Regions from separate parts of the Isoptericola dokdonensis DS-3 genome, predicted to be linked through region 1. Evidence: riboswitches for the same ligand, from Rfam matches in the RefSeq annotation. Region 1 holds a riboswitch; each other region holds the start of a gene.
What was found. A riboswitch is a leader RNA that binds a small molecule or an ion and turns the genes downstream of it on or off. The one in region 1 is predicted to bind S-adenosylmethionine.

Region 1 (4,638 bases):
GAGTGCCGCACCCACTGCAGGCAGCGGAGTGCGGACGTGACGCGCGGAACGGTGACTACGTCTCATGGGAACGCTCCTGATGCCGGGTCCAGTGCGAGGCAATCGTGGCCGGGGAGGGACCCCGGCGAGAACGGGCCGGTCGGACCAGGTGGTTCGGTGCCGCACGCCGTGTCGTCCACAGAACTTCGCCATCGTATCGTCGGCGTTCGCGCACTGCGCGGCGTCAGGAACCGTCGCGCGGATCGGTCAGCCTCGTCGGTGCGAAGGTGATCTCGTCGAAGGTGACCTCGCAGCCGTCGCCGGTCGGTGACTGCACCTCGAACCCGACCTGTGGTGTCGAGCCGTGCGAGTCGAGCCCGAAGATGCGCACCATGTCCCAGGTGCGCCCGTCGTGGGAGGCGTGGAACAGGTAGATGCCGTCGACCCGGCTGATGCGCAGCCAGGCGGTCGCGCCGACGACGGTGAAGGCGTTGGCGTCGTCGGAGACCGTGCGGTTGACCACCGACACCACCGTCGGCGAGCCGTTCGGCGCGGCCTCGAAGCACAGCTTCGCCCAGTGCTGCTCGTCGTGCCAGACGAGCAGCACCCCTGCGTCGAACGTCGCCCGGAACCCGACGGTGACGCGCGCGCTGAGCTGGAAGTCGCCCTGTGGCGCCTCGCCCAGCAGGGTGGCCGCGTCGAGCTTGGCGGGCTGGTCGGGGAACGGCGGGACGAAGATGTCGGTGCCCGGCTCCGCGGAGGCCCGGACCCCGTCGGTGCCGACGATCTTCCACGGGACCCGGGACGGGACGAGCGTGAAGGGGAGCGGGGGGACGGCGAGAGCGGACATGGAACTCCTCGGCAGTGAAGGGGTCGGTGCTGGTGGGCCGGCCGCCAGCCAGGATGCCATCGGCTCGTCGCGAGGGACGACTCGGGCGGTCGGGTGGGCGTGCCCTGATGAGCGACTCAGGGCTCGGACGGCCGAGCGGGTTCGACGTGCCGCGAACCGGTGCCCCTGGCATCATTCGGAGTGATGTCAGCGCTTTCCCGTTCTCTGCACCGCGCCCTCCGTGCCGTCGTCGGCAAGCTGGTCGGGGACGACCCGCACCCGCGGTACTCCGACCTCGACGAGGCGGACGGGCTCCACCACCGGCAGGCCGCGCCGTCGGCCGGCACCCAGGAGCGCGACGACGACGCGGACGGGAACGCGAACGCCGCCTGACCCACCCGATGTCGTCGACGTCGCGGGCCCGCACCGACGCGGGCGCGTCGTCCGGCGGCGTGTGTCGGAGCGATCGGCTACATTCTCCCCAGGTCACGAGCGACCAGCGACACGCCCTCCGCGTGCTGGTCCGGCAACCGCGCCCCTCGCGCACGGTGCCCCAGGAGGAAGACCGGCCCGCCACGACCGTGGCGGGAAGAGCGAAGGGAGAACTCTCGATGTCCGACTACACCCTCGACCTCGACGGCTTCGTCGAGCCGGTCCGGCCGTCCGCCGAGACCGCGAGACTGCGACGCCACGGCATCGCCTCGACGACCGGCGACCACCTGTGCACCGCCTGCCTGGTGGGGACGTGGCCCGTCGGCATCGGCCGGCTCTCGCAGACGCTGTGCGACGGCTGCCGTGCGGTCGACACCGAGGTCGCCCGGCGGGCCAGGTTGCCGGGTGGGACGACGGCGGGGCGGTTCCCGCGGGGCACGGCGCGGTGGGGCGGGTTGCACGACGAGTCCGACCCGGACTGGGAGCCGATCCGCGAGGCGCACCGGTACCGGCGGTCGCTGCTGGAGCGGGTCTTCGTGCAGGCGCGTGCGTACGGCCTGGTGCGGCTGGTCGAGCAGGAGGCCGGGCGCCCGCCACGCGAGCTCGTCCTGGTCGGCGACCTGCGTCGGCGCGACGTCCTCGTCGCGGAGCCCGAGGCGCGCGTCGCCCGGTTCGCGCGCTGGCTGGCGGCGCTCGACCCCGCCGGTCACGACGCGCGCTCCGTCGTCCTCGCCGACGTCGTCCCGCTGGCTCGCACGCTGCGTGCTGCGGAGAAGGACGCCCGGCGCCGCCGTGCCCGGAGGGACCTGGAGCGGGTGGCGCGCGAGGCCGTCGCCGCCCCGCGTGCCGTCCTCACCGCGGTCCGGCAGGTCGTGGAGGCCGAGCGGCCGGTCCGGTGACGTGTGGCCCGGCGCCTGCCGACCACGACTGATGACGCGCGGGTGAACGACCGTGAACACTCGCCGAACAGTCGCCGCGGATGCCGATTTCGCCCGACATGTCCGGAACGGCGTCACCATACTGACGCCGTGCATGACGAGATCAGCCAGGTGGCCCGGCACCGGCAGCTCCGCGGCGGCGTGCGGCTCGCCGGGGTCGTGTCCGACCTCGCGCAACCCCTCACCGTCGTCGGGTCCTCCATGCCCGTGGGGCAGCTCGAGGTGATGTTCCGCAACCCCGAGGTGACCTGCGTCGTCGTCGAGGACGAGGAGTCCGACCGGGTCGGCATGGTGATGCGCGCCGGTCTCGCCGCCGCGCTGACCGGACGTCTCGGGTACGGGCGCGCCGTCCTGGAGCGCCGGCCTGTCGCGACGGTCACCCACTGGGAGCCGATGGTCGTGCGTCCCGACGAGGCCGTCTCCGCCGTCGCGACGCGCGCCATGGAGCGCACCGAGGAGCACCGCTACGACGACGTCCTCGTCGCCGGGCCGACGTGGGCGGGCGCGGGGACGGCCGATCTCATGCGGTCCCTCGTGGCGGCGCTCGCGGAGCGGTCCTCGGTGGACCCGCAGACCCGGCTGCCCGCCCGGGCCGCCACGTGGCACTCCCTGGGGCGGCGCTGCGAGCTCGTGCGTGGCGGCGGGACGCGGGTCGTCGTCGTCCTGCTGGACGTCGCGGGCATGTCGCGGCTCAACGCGCGGCACGGCCTGGCCACGGGCGACGCCGTCCTCACCGAGCTCGGCGCGCGGTTGCGGGACGACCTGCCGCGCGGCTGCGAGGCCGGGCGCGTCGACGGGGACCGGTTCGCCGTCCTCGCGATCCTGCCGCCCATGGACGACGTGCACGCGGCGGCGTCCGCGGACCAGCTGCGCCGGTACGTGCTCGCCCGGGTCATGGAGCCGCCCGCCCACCTCGACGCCCTGGTCTGGCCGGACCTGCGCTCGTCCGTGGTGTGGTCCGCGGAGGGTTCCGGTGACCCCGAGCGGCTCGTCCGCGAGGCCGAGGCGCGACTGGCCACCGGTGACGACCTGACCGTCCGGGCCGGGGCCGGGGAGGTCGCGAAGAGGAGCCCGGCAGGGACGCCGCCTCCGCCTCCACCCCCGCCCGCGCCGCCGACCCGGGAGGCCGACCGGTCCTTCAGCGACTCCGTGCGCGTCGAGGGGCCGCCCGCCGGCGCTCCGAGCCTGCCGTCCCGCCGGGCCCGCTGACCAGGGCATCGACCCGACGCTCCCGATGCGCAAGGATGGGTGGTGTGCGTGCACGGAACGTCCGATTCGTCCTTCCCGCCCTGCTGGTCCTCGCTCTCACCCTGAGCGGGTGCGGTCCGCAGGAGGCCCCCAACCCGACCGGTGACCCGGCGGTCGCCACGGTCGTCCGGCAGCCCGACGGCCACACGATGCTGCTGTCCGCTGAGGACCCCGCCGAGCTCGCCCTCACCGCGAGCCAGCAGGTGTTCGAGCGGTCCCCGGTCGCCGTCCTCGCCGCCCCCGGGTCCGACGACGCCGCCGTCCGCGCCATCCAGGCCGCGGCCGCCGAGTCGCTGGGTGCGCCCGCGCTGCTCGTCGGCGAGACGGTGTCCCCGCGCGGCGCTGCGGACGAGCTGCGGCGGCTCGGCGTCCAGGTCGCCGTCGTCGTCACCCCCGACGAGCCCGCCCTCGGCGCGCCGACCGCCTCCCCGTCGCCCGAGGTCGACGGCGGGGCGGACGTCCGGGAGGCTGCGGCCCTCGCCGGCGCGACCGTCGTGCCGCTGGAGGCAGAGGTCCCGCTCGGCGCGGACGCCAAGCCCCCGACCGAGCTGTCCGCCACCGACGCCGCCCGGCTGCGAGCCGACGTCGACGCCGCCCTGGCCGGCCCGGCGCACGCCCCCTCACCGTCGGCGGCGACCCTCGACGAGGTCCTCGCCCTCACCGACCCCCGGCCCGGGCAGGAGGCCGCGATCGCGACCCTCCGGGCGGCCGGCGCGGTGGACGTCCCCGTGCCGGGCGGCCGTATCGCGTCGTCGTCGCGCGTCATCGAGGCCGTCGACAACGCGCAGGCCCTCGCCGTGGTGGGGATCGGGGCGACGTTCGGCACGCCCGCCGAGTTCGCGTGGCGGGTCGCCGCGGCCGAGGCCGGGACGCGCCTGCCCACGGGGACGCAGGACCTCCTGCCCGCCCGCTACGTGACGACGTCCGCGGACTGGTGGGACGAGCCCGCCGACGTGGTCGCGCGCGCGCAGGCGGCGGCCGCCGAGCACCCGGCCGACGAGCCGGTCGTGCCGACGCTCGTCGTGCGCGTGGGCCGGAGCGACGAGTCCGACGTCGACGCCGAGCGGTCGGCGGCGCTCGAGGCGATGATCTCCCGGGCGCGGGCGGACGGCCTGTACGTCCTGCTCGAGGTGCCGCTCGGGGCAGGCTCTCCGGCGGAGGCGGTCCGGGCCTGGGAGGGGCTGCTGACCCTCGGCGGGGTGGGGGTCGCGA
Region 2 (4,638 bases), 1.2 Mb from region 1:
GTGACGACGGAGTAGGCGTCCTCCGGCGGGCCGTCGTCACCCCATCGATCGCCGTACGTGAAGGGGCGACCGGCGTCGTCGAGGAAGACCTCGCGGGGCAGCGGCGGACGGACGTACGTGGTCATCGTCCGACGGTAGGACCGGCGGCCCGGGCACGACCAGCACTTTCGGACGGCGACCATGCCCGGTCGACGGCCGAGCATGCGCTGCCGGCGCATGCTCGGCGGGGGCGGGGGAAGGTCAGCCGCGCAGCGCCTGCGTGACGTCCTCGATGAGGTCCAGCGGGTCCTCCAGGCCGACGGACAGCCGCACGGTGGTCTCGTTGATCCCGACCGCGGCGCGGCCCTGGGCGCCGAGCTTGCGGTGCGTCGTCGTCGCCGGGTGCGTGATCAGCGACTTGGCGTCGCCGAGGTTGTTGGAGATGTCGACGATCCGCAAGGCGTCGAGGAACGCGAAGGCGTGCTTCTTCGCGGCCTCGGGCGTGGTGCCCTCGGGGACGTCGAGGTCGAACGTGACGACGGTGCCGCCGCCGGACTGCTGGGCCTTCGCGAGCTCGTGCTGCGGGTGCGAGGCCAGGAACGGGTAGCGGACGCCGGTGACGCCGTCGAGGCCGTCGAGGGCCTCGGCGACCTGCAGCGCGGCGGCGTTCTGGGCCCGCACCCGCACGTCGAGCGTCTCCAGGCCCTTGAGCAGCACCCACGCGTTGAACGGGCTGAGCGACGGCCCGGTGTGCCGCAGGAAGGTCTCGACCGGGCCGCCGAGGAACTCCTGCGAGCCGAGGATCGCGCCGCCGAGCACCCGCCCCTGACCGTCGATGTGCTTGGTCGCGGAGTACACGACGACGTCGGCGCCGAACTCCAGCGGCCTCTGCAGGATCGGGGTGGCGAACACGTTGTCGACGACGACGACGGCACCGGCGGCGTGCGCGAGGTCGCACACGCGCCGCATGTCCACGAGGTCCTGCATGGGGTTCGACGGCGTCTCGAAGAACACGACGTCGGCGGGGGTGGAGAGCGCCTCCTCCCACTGGGACTCGACGTGCCCGTCCACGAGGTCGACCTGCACGCCCCACTTGGCGAGGATCTCGGAGTAGATGACGTTGGTGGAGCCGAACAGCGCGCGGGCCGAGACGATGCGCGACCCGGCCGAGACCAGCGCGGCGAGCGTGGTGAACACCGCGGACATGCCGGACGCCGTCGCGTAGCAGGCCTCGGCGCCCTCGACGAGCCGCAGCCGCTCCTCGAACGTGCGGACCGTGGGGTTGCCGTAGCGGGAGTACACGAACCGCGAGTGGTCGCCGCTGAACGCGGCCTCGGCGTCGGCCGCCGAGTCGTAGACGTAGCCCTGCGTGAGGAACAGGCCCTCGGAGGTCTCGTTGAAGTCGGAGCGGCGGTGCCCGCCGCGCACGGCCAGGGTGGCGGGGCGCACGGTGTCGGGCAGCGGGCCGCGACCGGACCCGCCGACGAGCTCGGGGTTCGCGCCCGGTCCGGTGGGGATCTCGACGCGGGTCACGGCCGGTACTCCGTGGTGGGCAGGCCGGCGACCTTCCAGCCCTCGCGGGTGCGCAGGCCGTCCAGACCCGGCGCGCCCTCGAAGCCCTCGAGCACGTTGTACGACGGCGCGATCCCGGCCGACGTCGCCAGGCGGGCCGCGCCGATGGAGCGCTGGCCGGACCGACACAGGAACACGACGGGGCCGTCACCCGCGACCCCCGCGGCCGCGAGCTCGGTGAGGAAGCCCGGGTTGGGGCGGCCGTCGGCCGTGACCCACTGGGTGAGGACGACCTGCTTGCCGAGCTCCGCGACGTCGGGCACGCCGATCAGGCGCCACTCGCCCTCGGTGCGGACGTCGACGAGCACGGCGTCGGGGGATCCGGCGAGCAGGTCCCACGCCTGCTGCGGGGTGATGTCTCCGGCGTAGCCCTCGGCGGGCCGAGCCTGCACGGTCGCGGTCATCGCGCACTCCTCCATCGGTCGTGGCGGTAGCACCCGCGCCCGGTCCCCGGCCTCGCGTCGCGTCGACGGCGGTGCCCGGTCCCGCGGGGTTGCTGCGGCGTCGTCGTGCCACGTCACTCGGCCGCTCGGGATGGTCACGGCGATCGTACGACAGCGGTCCCGCTCTGCGGGACGGGTGTCTCGCAGAGCGAGCATGCGGGCGCTCATCGCCCGCATCGTGAGACACCCGTCCCAAGGCTTGACGACGGCAAGGTGGCGCCGCAGCATGGATGCCAGGTCATGAGCGCCAGCGCGAAGCCCCGGCTCGCTGGCCGGCAACCCTCCCCTCGCGGCGGGGTGCCCCGGGTGACGACCAGGCACGACGTCGACCGGCGTCGGGCAAGCGCGGGGAGGCACCTCCCCGGACCACAGGAGGTACCGCCATGACCACGCTCACCGAGGCCCCCGCCTGTACGCAGGTCGACACCGTCGCCGACCACGCCCCCGTCCTGCCCGTCACCGGGCACGACACCCTCGCGCCGCTCGTGGACGGCCGCCGCGTCCCCTACGCGAACCTCGACGTCGCGGCCTCCGCCCCGGCCCTGCAGGCCGTCGCCGACCGCGTCGCCGCCACCCTCCCGCTGTACGCCTCCGTGCACCGCGGCGCCGGATACCTCTCGCAGGTCTCCACCGCCCTCTACGAGCAGGCACGACGCACCATCGGCGACTTCGTCGGCGCCCGCGAGGACGACGTCACGATCGTCGTGCGCAACACCACCGACGCGCTCAACCTGCTCGCCGGCTGCGTGCCCGCCGCCACCGACGGCACGCCCGGCCGCGTCCTCGTCCTCGACGTGGAGCACCACGCGAACTTCCTGCCCTGGCAGCGCGAGGCCGACGCGACCGTCGTCACCGGGCGGGACACCGCCGCGGCCACCGTGCAGGCGTTGCGCGACGAGCTGGCCGCCGGGGCCGCAGCGGGCCGCGGGTACGCGCTGCTCTCCGTCACCGGGGCGTCCAACGTCACCGGCGAGGCGCTCGACGTCGCCGCGCTCGTCGCCGCCGCGCACGACCACGGCGCCCGCCTCCTCCTCGACGGCGCCCAGCTCGTGCCGCACCGCCGCTTCTCGCTGGAGGCCACGGGCGTCGACTACGTCGCGTTCTCCGGGCACAAGACGTACGCGCCGTTCGGCGGCGGCGCGCTGGTCGGCCGCCGCGACTGGCTCGACACCGGCACCCCCTACCTCGCGGGCGGTGGCGCCGTGCGCCGCGTTCGCACCGACGCCACCGAGTGGCACGACGCCCCCGCCCGCCACGAGGCCGGGTCGCCCAACGTGCTCGGCGCCGTCTCGCTCGCGGCCGCCTGCCAGGCCCTCGCCGAGGTCGACCCCGACGAGCTGCGCGAGCACGAGGACGCGCTGCGCCGTCGTCTCGTCGCCGGGCTCGGCGCCATCGACGGCGTCGACGTCGTGCACCTGTGGCCCGACGCCGCCGACACCGTCGGCGTGGTGACCTTCACCGTCGCCGGCTGCGACGCGGGCCTCGTCGCCGCCTACCTGTCCGCCGAGCACGGCATCGGTGTGCGCGACGGCCGGTTCTGCGCCCATCCGCTGCTCGCCCGGCTTGGCCTCGACGGTGGCGCCGTGCGTGCCTCCGTCGGCGTCGGCACCGCCGGCGAGGAGGTCGAACGGCTCGTCGCCGCCGTCGCGGCCCTCGTCGCCGACGGCCCGCAGGCGCGCTACGACGTCGTCGACGGGCTGTGGATCGTGGTGGACGACCCGCGTCCCGTGCCCGAGGGCTCCGGCCTGGAAGGTCTGCTCGCGACCGCCGCGCTGGGCGCCGAGGACGCCGTCGGCTGCCTGCCCGACTGACCTGCCGGGGGGCGAAGCCGACCGGCTACCAGACGGGCGGGTGCTTCTCCGGCCAGCGCAGCACGTCCTCGAGCTGGGCGGCGATCGCCAGCAGCGCCGCCTCCCCGCCCGGACGCCCGATGATCTGCACCCCCATCGGCAGCCCGTCGGCGGTCCAGTGCGCCGGCACCGTGATCGCCGGCAGACCCGCGACGTTCAACCACGACGTGAACGGCGTGTACTGGCACTGCTGGACGAAGTTGCGGTCCGGGTCCTCGGGGTCGAACCAGCCCACCGGGCGCGGCGTCATCGCCAGCGCCGGCGTCACCACCGCGTCCAGGTCGCCGAACCCCGCGACGAGCCGCCGCTCGAACGCCACCAGCGTGCGCAGCGCCGCCACCAGCTCGCGCGCCGGGACCTCCCGCCCGCGCCGCACCAGCCAGGCCGTCAACGGCTCCATCCGGTCCAGCGTCGCGTCGTCGTCGACCGGCACCGCCGACGCACCCGCCATCCACAGGGTGCGGAACGCGTCGCCGTACTCCGGCGCCGGGTCCCACGTGTGTCCCTCGACGCCGTGCCCCAGCCCGGCCAGCGCCTGCACGCCCGCGTCCAGGGCGGCCCGGGCCTCCGGCCCGACCGTGATGTCGTAGTAGTCGTCCCACGCCGACCAGGTCGTGACGCCCAGGCGGAACCGCCCGCCGTCGTCGTCCCGGCCCGCGACCTCACCACGCTGTGCCGCCGCCAGGTACGCCCCGGCGTGCGCCACCGGGGCGCGCAGCGTGAAACGGTGCGCGGCGGCGCCGTCGGGGCGACGCCGGATCATCCCTTCCAGCAGCAGCGCCGCGTCCGCCGTC
Region 3 (4,638 bases), 620 kb from region 1:
AGGACGTGCCCGTAGAACACGTCGGTCCCGGCGAAGAAGTCGTCCCAGTAGGCGGCGTGGCCGGACGTGCCGACGACGTTGATCTGCTCGGGGTGCCGCCGGCCGGTGGCGAGGAGCGCGACCTGGCCGGGTTCCCAGCCTTCGTCGAGGAGCGCCTCGACGGCGTCGTCGGCCGCATCGAGGGCACGGTCGGCGGGGACGTCGACGATCCGCACGGGGGCGCCGTCGAGGCCGCGCGGTCGCACGCGGTCGGGTGAGAGCGCGCCGAACACGTGGGCGATCTGCTTGGTGGAGCGCAGGTTCTCGTCGAGGGTGACGGGCACGAGGTCGAGGGGTGCCTGCCCGTCGCGGGGGAAGACGCGCTGCGCGTCGTCGAGGAAGACGGTGAGGCCGCCGTGGTCGGGGTCGCGCAGGCAGCGCAGCAGCGACGGCCACCACAGGTCGCCGAAGTCCTGCGCCTCGTCGACGACGACGGCGTCGAACAGGTCGTCCGGCCCGCGCTCGCCGGCGAGGCGGCCGAGCTCGAGCGGCAGGTCGCGCTCCCAGTAGTCAGGGTCGTCGTCGCGGCCGCCGGTGGCGCCCCAGCTGCGGGGCAGGTCGTGGAAGAGCCCGACGTAGGCGGGTCGTTCCCGCGCTGGCCAGGTGGCGGTGATCCGTTCGAGGTAGCGGCCGAGGCCGCGGGAGTAGCAGAGCAGGGCGACCCGCTCCCCGGCGCGGGTGCGGCGTCGGGCCTGCTCCAGCGCGAGGTACGTCTTGCCGGACCCGGCGCCGCCGACGACGCGCAGGCGCCGCACCTGGGCGAACAGGTCGAGGACGCGGGACTGGTCGCGGGTCATCTGCTCGAGCCAGGTCTCGTGCTCGAGCGCACGGGTGAGGTGCTCGGCGTGGCCGGGGAAACCGCCGGCGAGGGACGTGGCGAGCTCGTCGACGCCGAGGTCGTCGAGCGGGAAGTGCCCCTGCCCGTGCCGTTCGATCGCGTGCTTGACGCGCGCCGCGACCTGACCGGGTGACTCGAGGTCGCCCCGGTCGACCAGCATGTCGCGGGGCAGGTCGAGCGTCTGCCAGTCGCCCGGCACGTACCGGTGCGGGAACGCGACGAGGTGCGCGGTGCGGGACGACGCCGCCAGGTCGCCGCGCTCGCGCAGCAGCGCCTGCAGGGCGTGGCGGGCGCCCTGCACCTGCGCGACGGGGTCGATGCGGTGCCGCGCGTCCCCGCTGCCCTGGTACCAGGCGCCGTCGACCCGGTCGACGTACCCGCCCTTGACTTCGATCGCGGCGATCCCGACCCCGGGCCAGGCGACGAGCACGTCGATCTCGTACTCCTGTGCGCCCTCCTGCAGGTGGACGCCGTGGAACAGGGCGGCGCCGTCCGGCAGCGCGTCCGCGAGCGCCTCCCACACGGCGCGCTCGGCGCCGCCGTCGTCGGGGAACCGGGGGTCGGGCGGGAGGAGGCGCACCATGCCCACTTCGTACCGGATTCCCTTGTCCGCGTCACGCGTGCGCCAGGGAACGGTCGCCGCCGTCACCGGATTTCACCCGGGTGCTGCGCGAGACTGCTGGTCGGGTGCACGGCCCTCGCCCAGGCGAGGTGCCGACGGCGCTGCTCGGCCCCGTCCCACGGGCGACGACGCCAGTCGTCGAACCAGGCGAAGCGGACGGCCGCCGTACGGGCCACGGTGACGACACCACCGCGCGAGGGCACGGCACCCCAGTACGGCGCGTGGTCGTCGAGGACGAACACCGGCAGTCCGCCCGCCACCGCGCCTACCCATAGGTCCCCGAACGCGAGCGTGGCGTGGGCGGTGGTGCGGCGCGTCAGGCTCTCGCCCTGGATCGTCGTGACCAGCGGGCTCCCACCGCGCGCGGCGGCGACCTCCCGATCGAGACGCAGGCAGTCGTCGCAGACGTGCCGCTGCGCGTCCTTGAAGTTCCGCAGGGGCACGGTGGCACGAAGGCAGACCTGGCAGAGCCGGTGCGCCCGGACTGCCGCCGTGCAGGAGCGCCGGGACCGCGGCCGCTGGACCCCGGTGTGGACGGGGCAGACGAGCTCGCCGACCGAGCTGAGGGCGGTGCGGCACGGGTCGTCGGCGTCGACCTCGTGGACGGTGCCGTGCGGGGTGCGGAACGTGAAGGACATGCGGGCTCCCGGGTCAGGGGCCGACGACGTCGGTGCGCCGGAGCGCTCCGAGGTGACGTCGACCTCGCTCTTCCCTGCGCCTGTCGGCGCGGGGCGGGTCTTCCTCCTGGGGCACCGTGCGCGAGGGGCGCGGTTGCCGGACCGGCACGCGGAGGGCGTGTTGCCGGTCGCTCGTGACCTGGGCAGATGTCTACCCGACGGGTCGGTGACCTGGCAACTCGGCCGTGGCGGCACGCACCTGGTCGGGCGCGGTGTCGGACGGCGGGGCTACGGTCGTGCGCATGACCTACGCCAACGTCGGCACCCTCGGTACGGCCCCCGGGCGGCGGGACGAGCTCGTCGCGCACCTCACGCGGCGCAGCCCCGAGCTCGCGGCCGCGGGCTGCCTGCTCTACGAGGTCGGCACCCACGACGACCACCCGGACACCGTGTTCGTCGCCGAGCTGTGGACGTCCGCGGCGGCGCACCGCGACTCCTTGGAGCTGCCGGCGGTCCAGGAGTCCATCGCCGCTGCCCGCCCGCTGCTGTCCGGGGAGTTCGGCGGGTTCGACTTCACCGTCGCGGGCTCACCGCTGCGGGGCTGAGCCTCAGCCGATCGCCTCGCGCAGCAGGCGCACGGCACGCGGCCCGACGCCGTGCAACGCCAGCAGGTCCCCGTCGGAGCGTTCGGCGACCGCCGCGAGCGTCGTGATCCCGGCGCCCGCGAGCGCCCGGGTCGCGGGCCGCCCGATGGTGGCCGGCAGGTCGCCGACCGACCCGGGCGCGGCGGAGTCCGCCGCCACCACCGTCTCGACGAGCTCGTGCGGAGCGCACGCGAGCCAGGCGCGCCGCACCCAGTGGTTGAGCTGCTGCCCATCGAGGTCGTCGAGGCCCACCGCGACGCCGCCGGGCGACTCCTCGGCGCCGCCGATCTGTCCGAGCAGGGCTTCGGCGTCCGCCGCGTCGAGCGCGAGCTGGATCCCGATGCCCGGTACGGCCGAGACGAACACGACGTCGTGCACCCGGAAGGCACCCTCGGACTCGACGACGTCGGGCAGCGCGAGGGCGGCCTGGCGGAGCTGTTTCTCGGAGGTCATGCGTCCACGCTCGCACGGACGCGGCCTGTGCGCCGGTCAGTCGAAGTAGGAGGGCACGTCGATCGACCCGCCGGCGGCGGAGAACTCGTCGTCGACGGCGGCGCGGAGGCCGTCGTCGCACAGGTAGTCGAGCGCGGTGAGTGCCAGCCCGGCGGCGCCGTCGACGGCGGCGGCCACCGCGCGGGCGGAGCCGGCGGCGGCGGCGAAGTCTTTGGTGTGCAGCGCGACGGCCGGGTCGGCGACCTTGATGAGCGGGTGGATGCCCGGCACCCGGAAGCTGATGTTGCCGAAGTCGGTGGAGGCCGCCAGGGTCTCGGACACCACGCCGGCGGGCAGCACGTCGCGGCCGCGCCGCTGCTGCGCGGCCACCCAGCGGGCGGTGAGCGCAGCGTTGGTGCGCACCGGGAGCGACGGGTGGGCGCCGTCGTCCCAGCCGATCTTCACGTCGGTGCCGGTCATGAGCGCGGCCCCGCGGGCGACGTCGTCGAGGCGTCGCGACAGGTCACGCAGCGTGTCCGGGTACTTCGAGCGGGCGTACAGCCGCACGACGGCCCGCTCGGTGATGACGCTGGGGCGGGTGCCGCCGTCGGTGATGATGGCGTGCACCCGGTCCGACGGCGGCAGCTGCTGGCGCAGCAGCCCGACGCCCGCGTACGCGAGGTTCGCGGCGTCGAGCGCGTTGCGGCCCATGAAGGGCTGCGCGGAGGCGTGCGCGCTGCGGCCGGTGAACGTCCAGGTGAGCAGCCGGCGGCCGAGCCACACCTGGTCGGCGACGTCCGCGCCGTACGGGTGCACCATGATCGCCGCGTCGACGTCGTCGAACGCCCCGGCGCGGGCGAGGACCTCCTTGCCGGTGTGGCCCTCCTCGGCCGGGGTGCCGAGCAGCACGACCCGGCCGGCGGGGGCGTCCGTGGCCTGCAGGACGTCCTTGAGCGCGAGGAACGCGCCGACGCCCGCCGCCGCGATGACGTTGTGGCCGCACGCGTGGCCGATCTCCGGCAGGGCGTCGTACTCGGCGCAGATCGCGATCGTCGGGCCACCGCCCGGTCCGAGCGTCGCGCGGAACGCCGTCGCGACCCCGCCGGTCCCCGTCTCGGCCGCGATGCCGTGCCGGCCGAGCAGGTCGACGAGCAGCCGCGCGCTGTCGTGCTCCTCGAACGCCGTCTCCGGGTGGGCGTGCAGGGTGCGGACGACGGTGGCGAGCTCCGGTTCCAGCGCCGACGCCGCGGCGTCGACCACCCCGGCGAGCACGGCGGGAGCCCCGCCGGGCGTCCCGCCGTCGGGTTCCCCGGGGCCGGGCTCGGCGGCCCGGCGGCGCAGCTCGGTCTCGGCGGCGAGGTGGTCGAGATAGGCGGTGCTGGGCGGGCGGGCTCCATCCACAGGCATCACGCCATCGTACGGAAGCTCACGTGTCACGGCCGATGC
Region 4 (4,638 bases), 720 kb from region 1:
GTCGAGCTTCGCGGCGAGGTCGGCCCGCCACACGTTGTGGCCGTCGACGACGCCTGCCACGAGGGTCTTCGACGCGAGCCCGGCGACGGCGCCCGTCGGCACCGCGCCCTTGACGAGGTCGATCGCGACCGCGTCGACGTCGGTGCCGGCGAGCAGCGCGAGGCCGTCGCGCGCGTCACCGCCGGCCAGCGGCGCGCCCCGGAGGTCGCCGAACGGCGCCGTGACGAGGATCGCGGGCCGGTCGGTCCCGGCCGTGAGGTCGGTCGCGAGCGCGCCGTAGGCGCGGGCGACGGCGTCGGACAGCTCGGGGAACGCCACGTCGACCGAGTCGGTGACCAGGGCGGGCTCGTCGAGCTGCACCCACGGGGCGCCGGCCGCGGCCAGCGCACGCAGCAGGTCGGCGTACGCGGCGACGACGTCGTCGAGCCGGTCGAGCGGGCGGAAGCCCTCGGGGGCGCCGTCGGCCGCCTTGGACAGGGCGAGGAACGTCACCGGTCCGACGACGACGGGGCGCGTCACCACGCCCGCCGCGCGCGCCTCGGAGAACGCGGCGACGAAGCGGTCGTCGACGAACGAGATCGGGGTGTCCGGGCCGATCTCGGGCACGAGGTAGTGGTAGTTCGTGTCGAACCACTTGGTCATCTCGAGCGGTGCGTCGTCGCCGGCGCCCCGTGCCACCGTGAAGTAGGCGGCGGCGTCGAGCCGACCCGCGGCGTCGGTGAGGGGGGTGAACCGGGCGGGCACGGCGCCGAGCGTCGCGACGACGTCGAGCACCTGGTCGTAGGACGAGAACGACCCGGGCACGGAGCCGTCGGACGGGTCGAGCCCGAGCTCGACGAGCCGTTGCACGGTGGCGAGCCGCAGGTCGGCGGCCGTGGCCTCGAGCTCGGCGGCGGTGGTGCGCCCGGCCCAGAACGCCTCGACGGCGCGCTTGAGCTCGCGGCGCCGCCCGATGCGGGGGTAGCCGAGGACGGTGCCGCCGGGGAAGGCGGGCGACGTGGACGCAGGGACGGGGGTGACGCTGGTGGACATGAGCTCTCCTCAGATGGGTAGACGCCGCCGGGGTACGCCACGGCAACCGTCGTCCCGGGGGACGACGGGGAGCCGCTGCGGTCAGCGGGTCAGACTGCGGGGATGCTCGGTACCCACGGCCTTCTGGCCAGGTCGACGCCGTCGGACGGCGTACCGCCGAGGTTGACACCCTCGAGCAGGTCCAGAGCGGGACGGAACTGGTTGAACGTGTACACGTGCAGGCCGGGGGCGCCGGCGTCGAGCACGCGCTGGGCGAGCTCGGTGCCGTAGGCCGTGCCGTAGGCGTGCTGCGCCTCGGCGTCCGGCAGGGCGTCGAGCGCGTCCAGCAGGTGCTGGGGCGCGCGGACGCCGGTGAGCTCCTCGACGCGACGGAGCCGGCGCGGGTCCGTCGTGGGCAGCAGCCCGGCGAGGATCGGGATCGTCACCCCGGCCGCGCGGGCCGCAGTGACGAAGTCGGTGTACGAGGTGGCCTCGTAGAACAGCTGGGTGATGGCGAAGGACGCCCCGGCCTGCTGCTTCTCCAGCAGGCGCTGCACCTCCTGGGCGCGCGTGGTGCCGGCCTGGACGTTGCCGTCGACGAACGTGGCGACGGCGATGGTCAGGGGGCGGGCGGCACCGCGCAGCGCCGTGGAGGGGTCGGACTCGCAGCGGCGCGCCTCGACCTCCCGCAGCAGGGCGATGAGCTCGAGCGAGGAGTGCACGCCGTCGGCGGGAGGCCGCCAGTCGGGCTGGTCCTTCGGGGGGTCCCCGCGCAGCGCGAGCACGGTGCGGACCCCGGCCTCGAGGAACGTGTCGATGACCGCCGAGACGTCCTCGCGGGACGCCCCGACGCAGGTGAGGTGCGCGACGGGCAGCACGGAGGTGCCGGCCAGGAGCGTGGCGACGACGTCGCGTGCCGTGTCGCGGTCACCGCCGCCGGCGCCGTACGTGACCGACACGAAGTCGGGCCGCGCGTCGACCAGACGGCGGGCCGTCTCCCAGAACCTGGGCGCGGCGGCGGGCCGCCGCGGCGGCATGAGCTCGAAGCTCACCGTCGGACGGTGCGGGTGCGGTAGTGCCTCTGCGACCATGCGTCACTCCATCGGGCCTGGTGTTGAGCACCTTCGTCCTCGGGAGGCTTCCGTCGGAGAACGGGTTGCTGCGGCGTCGTCGAGCCAGGACTCTCGGCCGCTCTGGATGGCTTGGCGACGACTCTAGAGCCTGTTCGACCAGCGGACAACACTCTCCACATCGTGAGACGCCCGTGTCTGCTCTCCGACGACGGCGCGACGACCGACTCACCAGGCGCGAGCCCGCCGACCTTCCTAGCATGACCCCATGGCGCTGCCCCGGCTGCACGAGCACGTCGTCGCCGACGTCGTCGACGGCGTCCGCGCGGGGACCAGCACCGTCGTGACCGGCCTGCCCGGGGCCGGCCGCACCGCCGTCCTGCGCCGCGTCGGCGACCTGCTCGGCGACGACGGGTACCGGCTGCTGACCGTCCGCGGAGCCCGTGCCCTCCAGGACAGGCCGCTCGAGGCGCTCGCGGTCAGCACGCTGGGCGTCGAGCGGCCCGCCCGCGGCCCGTCGCTGCTCGCCACCTACGTGACCGCGCTCGAACGACAGGCCGAGGGCGGCCGCCTCGTGCTCCTCGTCGACGACGTCGACGACCTCGACGCGGACTCCGTCGGCGCGCTGGTCGCCGCCTGGGGGCGGGTCCCGTTCCCCGTCGTCGCCACCTCGCGGCCCGCGCTGCCGGCCTCCGACGGTCGCGGGCTCGTCGCCTCCGTCACGCCGGTCGACCTGGTCGAGCTGCCGCCGCTGTCCTACGAGGACTCCGCGCGCCTCGCCGAGAGCGTCGTCGGCGGCCCCCTCGCCGCCGAGACCGCCGGGCGCATCCATGCCAAATCCGGCGGGATGCCGGGTTTCGTCGCCGGCATCGCGCGCACCGCGCGCCGCGGCGGTCGCCTCGTCCGCGTGGACGGCGTCTGGCGGGCCCACGGCGAGCTCTGGGCGCCCGCGCTGGCCGCCACCGTCGACCGGCTCACCGCCGGGCTCGACACCGAGACGCTGCACGCCGCCCAGGTCCTGGCGCTCGCCGGACCGGTCACCACGACCGTCGCCCGGCGGCTCGTGCCCTGGCCGGTCCTCGAGCAGCTCGACGGTCACGGCCTGCTGCGCACCCTGCGGCAGGCCGACCGCGACCACGTCGCGCTCTACCCGCCCCTCGTCGCCGAGCAGCTCCAGCACGCCGGGCGCAGCACGCTGCGGCTGCGCGTCACCCAGGAGATCAGCCGCGCCCTGTCCGGCGACGTCCCCGAAGGTCTCAGCGGACCTGTCGAGGCGCGGCAGGTGCGGGCCGGCCTCGAGGTGTCCACCGCCGAGGGCCGCGAGACCAGCACGCTGCGCAACCGGCTCATCGCCGAGCACGTGCTGCGGCAGCGCGCCGTCCGCGGCGCCGAGTGGGAGCACGACCGCACCGCGGCCACCGCCGTCCCCTACCTGGAGACCCTGCTCGTCCAGGGCGGCAAGGGCTCGGCGGAGGTCGTCGCGGGCACCCGGGAGGTCGGCGACCCCACCGCCGTCGCCCTGCTGCGGGCCATGGAGGCGGTCCGGCTCGCGGTCGAGGTCGGGGACGTCGACGCGGCCCACCGCGCCCTCTCCGCCCCGCTGCCCGCCGCGATCGCCCGCGAACCCGGTCTCGACCGGCTCCTCGCGGCCCTCGACCGGCGCCTGAGCCTCGTCGTCGAGGGTGTCGGGACTGGTGCCGCAGAGCCGGACGCCCCGGTCGTGCGGCCCGCCGACGACGAACCGAGCAGCGTCGGGGCGCTCGGCACCGAGGTCGGGGGAGTCGTCCAGGCCGAGCGGCTCGTCGCCGAGGGGCACGCCGCCGACGCGCTCGCCCTGCTGGACACCGTCCCGCGGACCGGCGCGTGGGAGCGGCCGCGCCAGGCCGCCGTCGGGCTCGCGAAGGTGCTCGCCGGGCGCCCCGCCGAGGCGCTCGCGGAGGCCGACAGACGCCTCGACGAGTCCCTCGACGACCTCGACCTCGACGGCATCTGGGTGCACGGGTACACCCGCGCTCTCGCACTGGCGGCCCTCGGCCGGTTCACCGAGCTGCGTGACCACGTCGGCGCGGTGATGTCCGTGGGCATCATCCCGCTGCGACAGTTCCACCACGCCGTCGGCAACCTCGCTCTCGGCGCGTACGCCGCGCTCCAGCAGGGTGCTGTCGACAGCGCCCTGCTCCTGGCACGCCAGGCGCTGGACGTCACCACCGTGCCCGGTCCGTGGCCGATGATGTCCGTCACCTGGATCGAGCCGGTCGTCGCGGCGCGCGTGGCGGGCGACCCGCAGGCCGAGGCCGACGCCTACTGGGCCGAGGCCGACATGCTCGCCGGTCGGGGCTTCGCCGCCGCTGCCGGGGTGGCGGGGATCCTCGCCCTCGGCACCGCCTCCGACGGTGGGCGGGCCGCACGGGTCGCCCGCTGCCTGCCCGCCGGGCAGGGCGACGGGATCGACGACATGATCGCCCTGGCGCGCGTCGGCACGGCGGACGCCCCCGGGCCCGCCCTCGACCTGTACCGCGACGCCCTCGCCCGCGGGGCGGTCCTCGTCGCCGGGCGA

Region 2: another riboswitch for S-adenosylmethionine. It lies ahead of I598_RS10165 (aminotransferase class V-fold PLP-dependent enzyme); the one in region 1 lies ahead of I598_RS15670 (hypothetical protein).
Region 3: another riboswitch for S-adenosylmethionine. It lies ahead of I598_RS13000 (hypothetical protein); the one in region 1 lies ahead of I598_RS15670 (hypothetical protein).
Region 4: another riboswitch for S-adenosylmethionine. It lies ahead of I598_RS12565 (methylenetetrahydrofolate reductase); the one in region 1 lies ahead of I598_RS15670 (hypothetical protein).

Annotation. Positions count from the first base shown of each region.
Region 1 covers NZ_CP014209.1:3,417,723-3,422,360, forward strand. Annotated here, with positions in the region: gene I598_RS15660 (DUF1349 domain-containing protein) at 224-829, opposite strand; gene I598_RS15665 (hypothetical protein) at 1,013-1,201, shown strand; SAM riboswitch class IV at 1,293-1,408, shown strand; gene I598_RS15670 (hypothetical protein) at 1,420-2,139, shown strand; gene I598_RS15675 (diguanylate cyclase domain-containing protein) at 2,269-3,387, shown strand; gene I598_RS15680 (hypothetical protein) at 3,432-4,638, shown strand, end outside.
Region 2 covers NZ_CP014209.1:2,177,833-2,182,470, reverse strand. Annotated here, with positions in the region: gene I598_RS10180 (DUF6226 family protein) at 1-125, opposite strand, end outside; gene I598_RS10175 (O-succinylhomoserine sulfhydrylase) at 241-1,440, opposite strand; gene I598_RS10170 (rhodanese-like domain-containing protein) at 1,509-1,955, opposite strand; SAM riboswitch class IV at 2,231-2,346, shown strand; gene I598_RS10165 (aminotransferase class V-fold PLP-dependent enzyme) at 2,378-3,805, shown strand; gene I598_RS10160 (amidase) at 3,831-4,638, opposite strand, start outside.
Region 3 covers NZ_CP014209.1:2,795,983-2,800,620, reverse strand. Annotated here, with positions in the region: gene I598_RS13005 (nuclease-related domain-containing DEAD/DEAH box helicase) at 1-1,460, opposite strand, end outside; gene I598_RS13000 (hypothetical protein) at 1,523-2,137, opposite strand; SAM riboswitch class IV at 2,199-2,316, opposite strand; gene I598_RS12995 (putative quinol monooxygenase) at 2,419-2,721, shown strand; gene I598_RS18140 (helix-hairpin-helix domain-containing protein) at 2,725-3,213, opposite strand; gene I598_RS12985 (M20 family metallopeptidase) at 3,250-4,599, opposite strand; gene I598_RS12980 (HepT-like ribonuclease domain-containing protein) at 4,619-4,638, opposite strand, start outside.
Region 4 covers NZ_CP014209.1:2,696,428-2,701,065, forward strand. Annotated here, with positions in the region: gene metE (5-methyltetrahydropteroyltriglutamate--homocysteine S-methyltransferase) at 1-1,032, opposite strand, end outside; gene I598_RS12565 (methylenetetrahydrofolate reductase) at 1,122-2,063, opposite strand; SAM riboswitch class I at 2,108-2,215, opposite strand; gene I598_RS12570 (LuxR C-terminal-related transcriptional regulator) at 2,350-4,638, shown strand, end outside.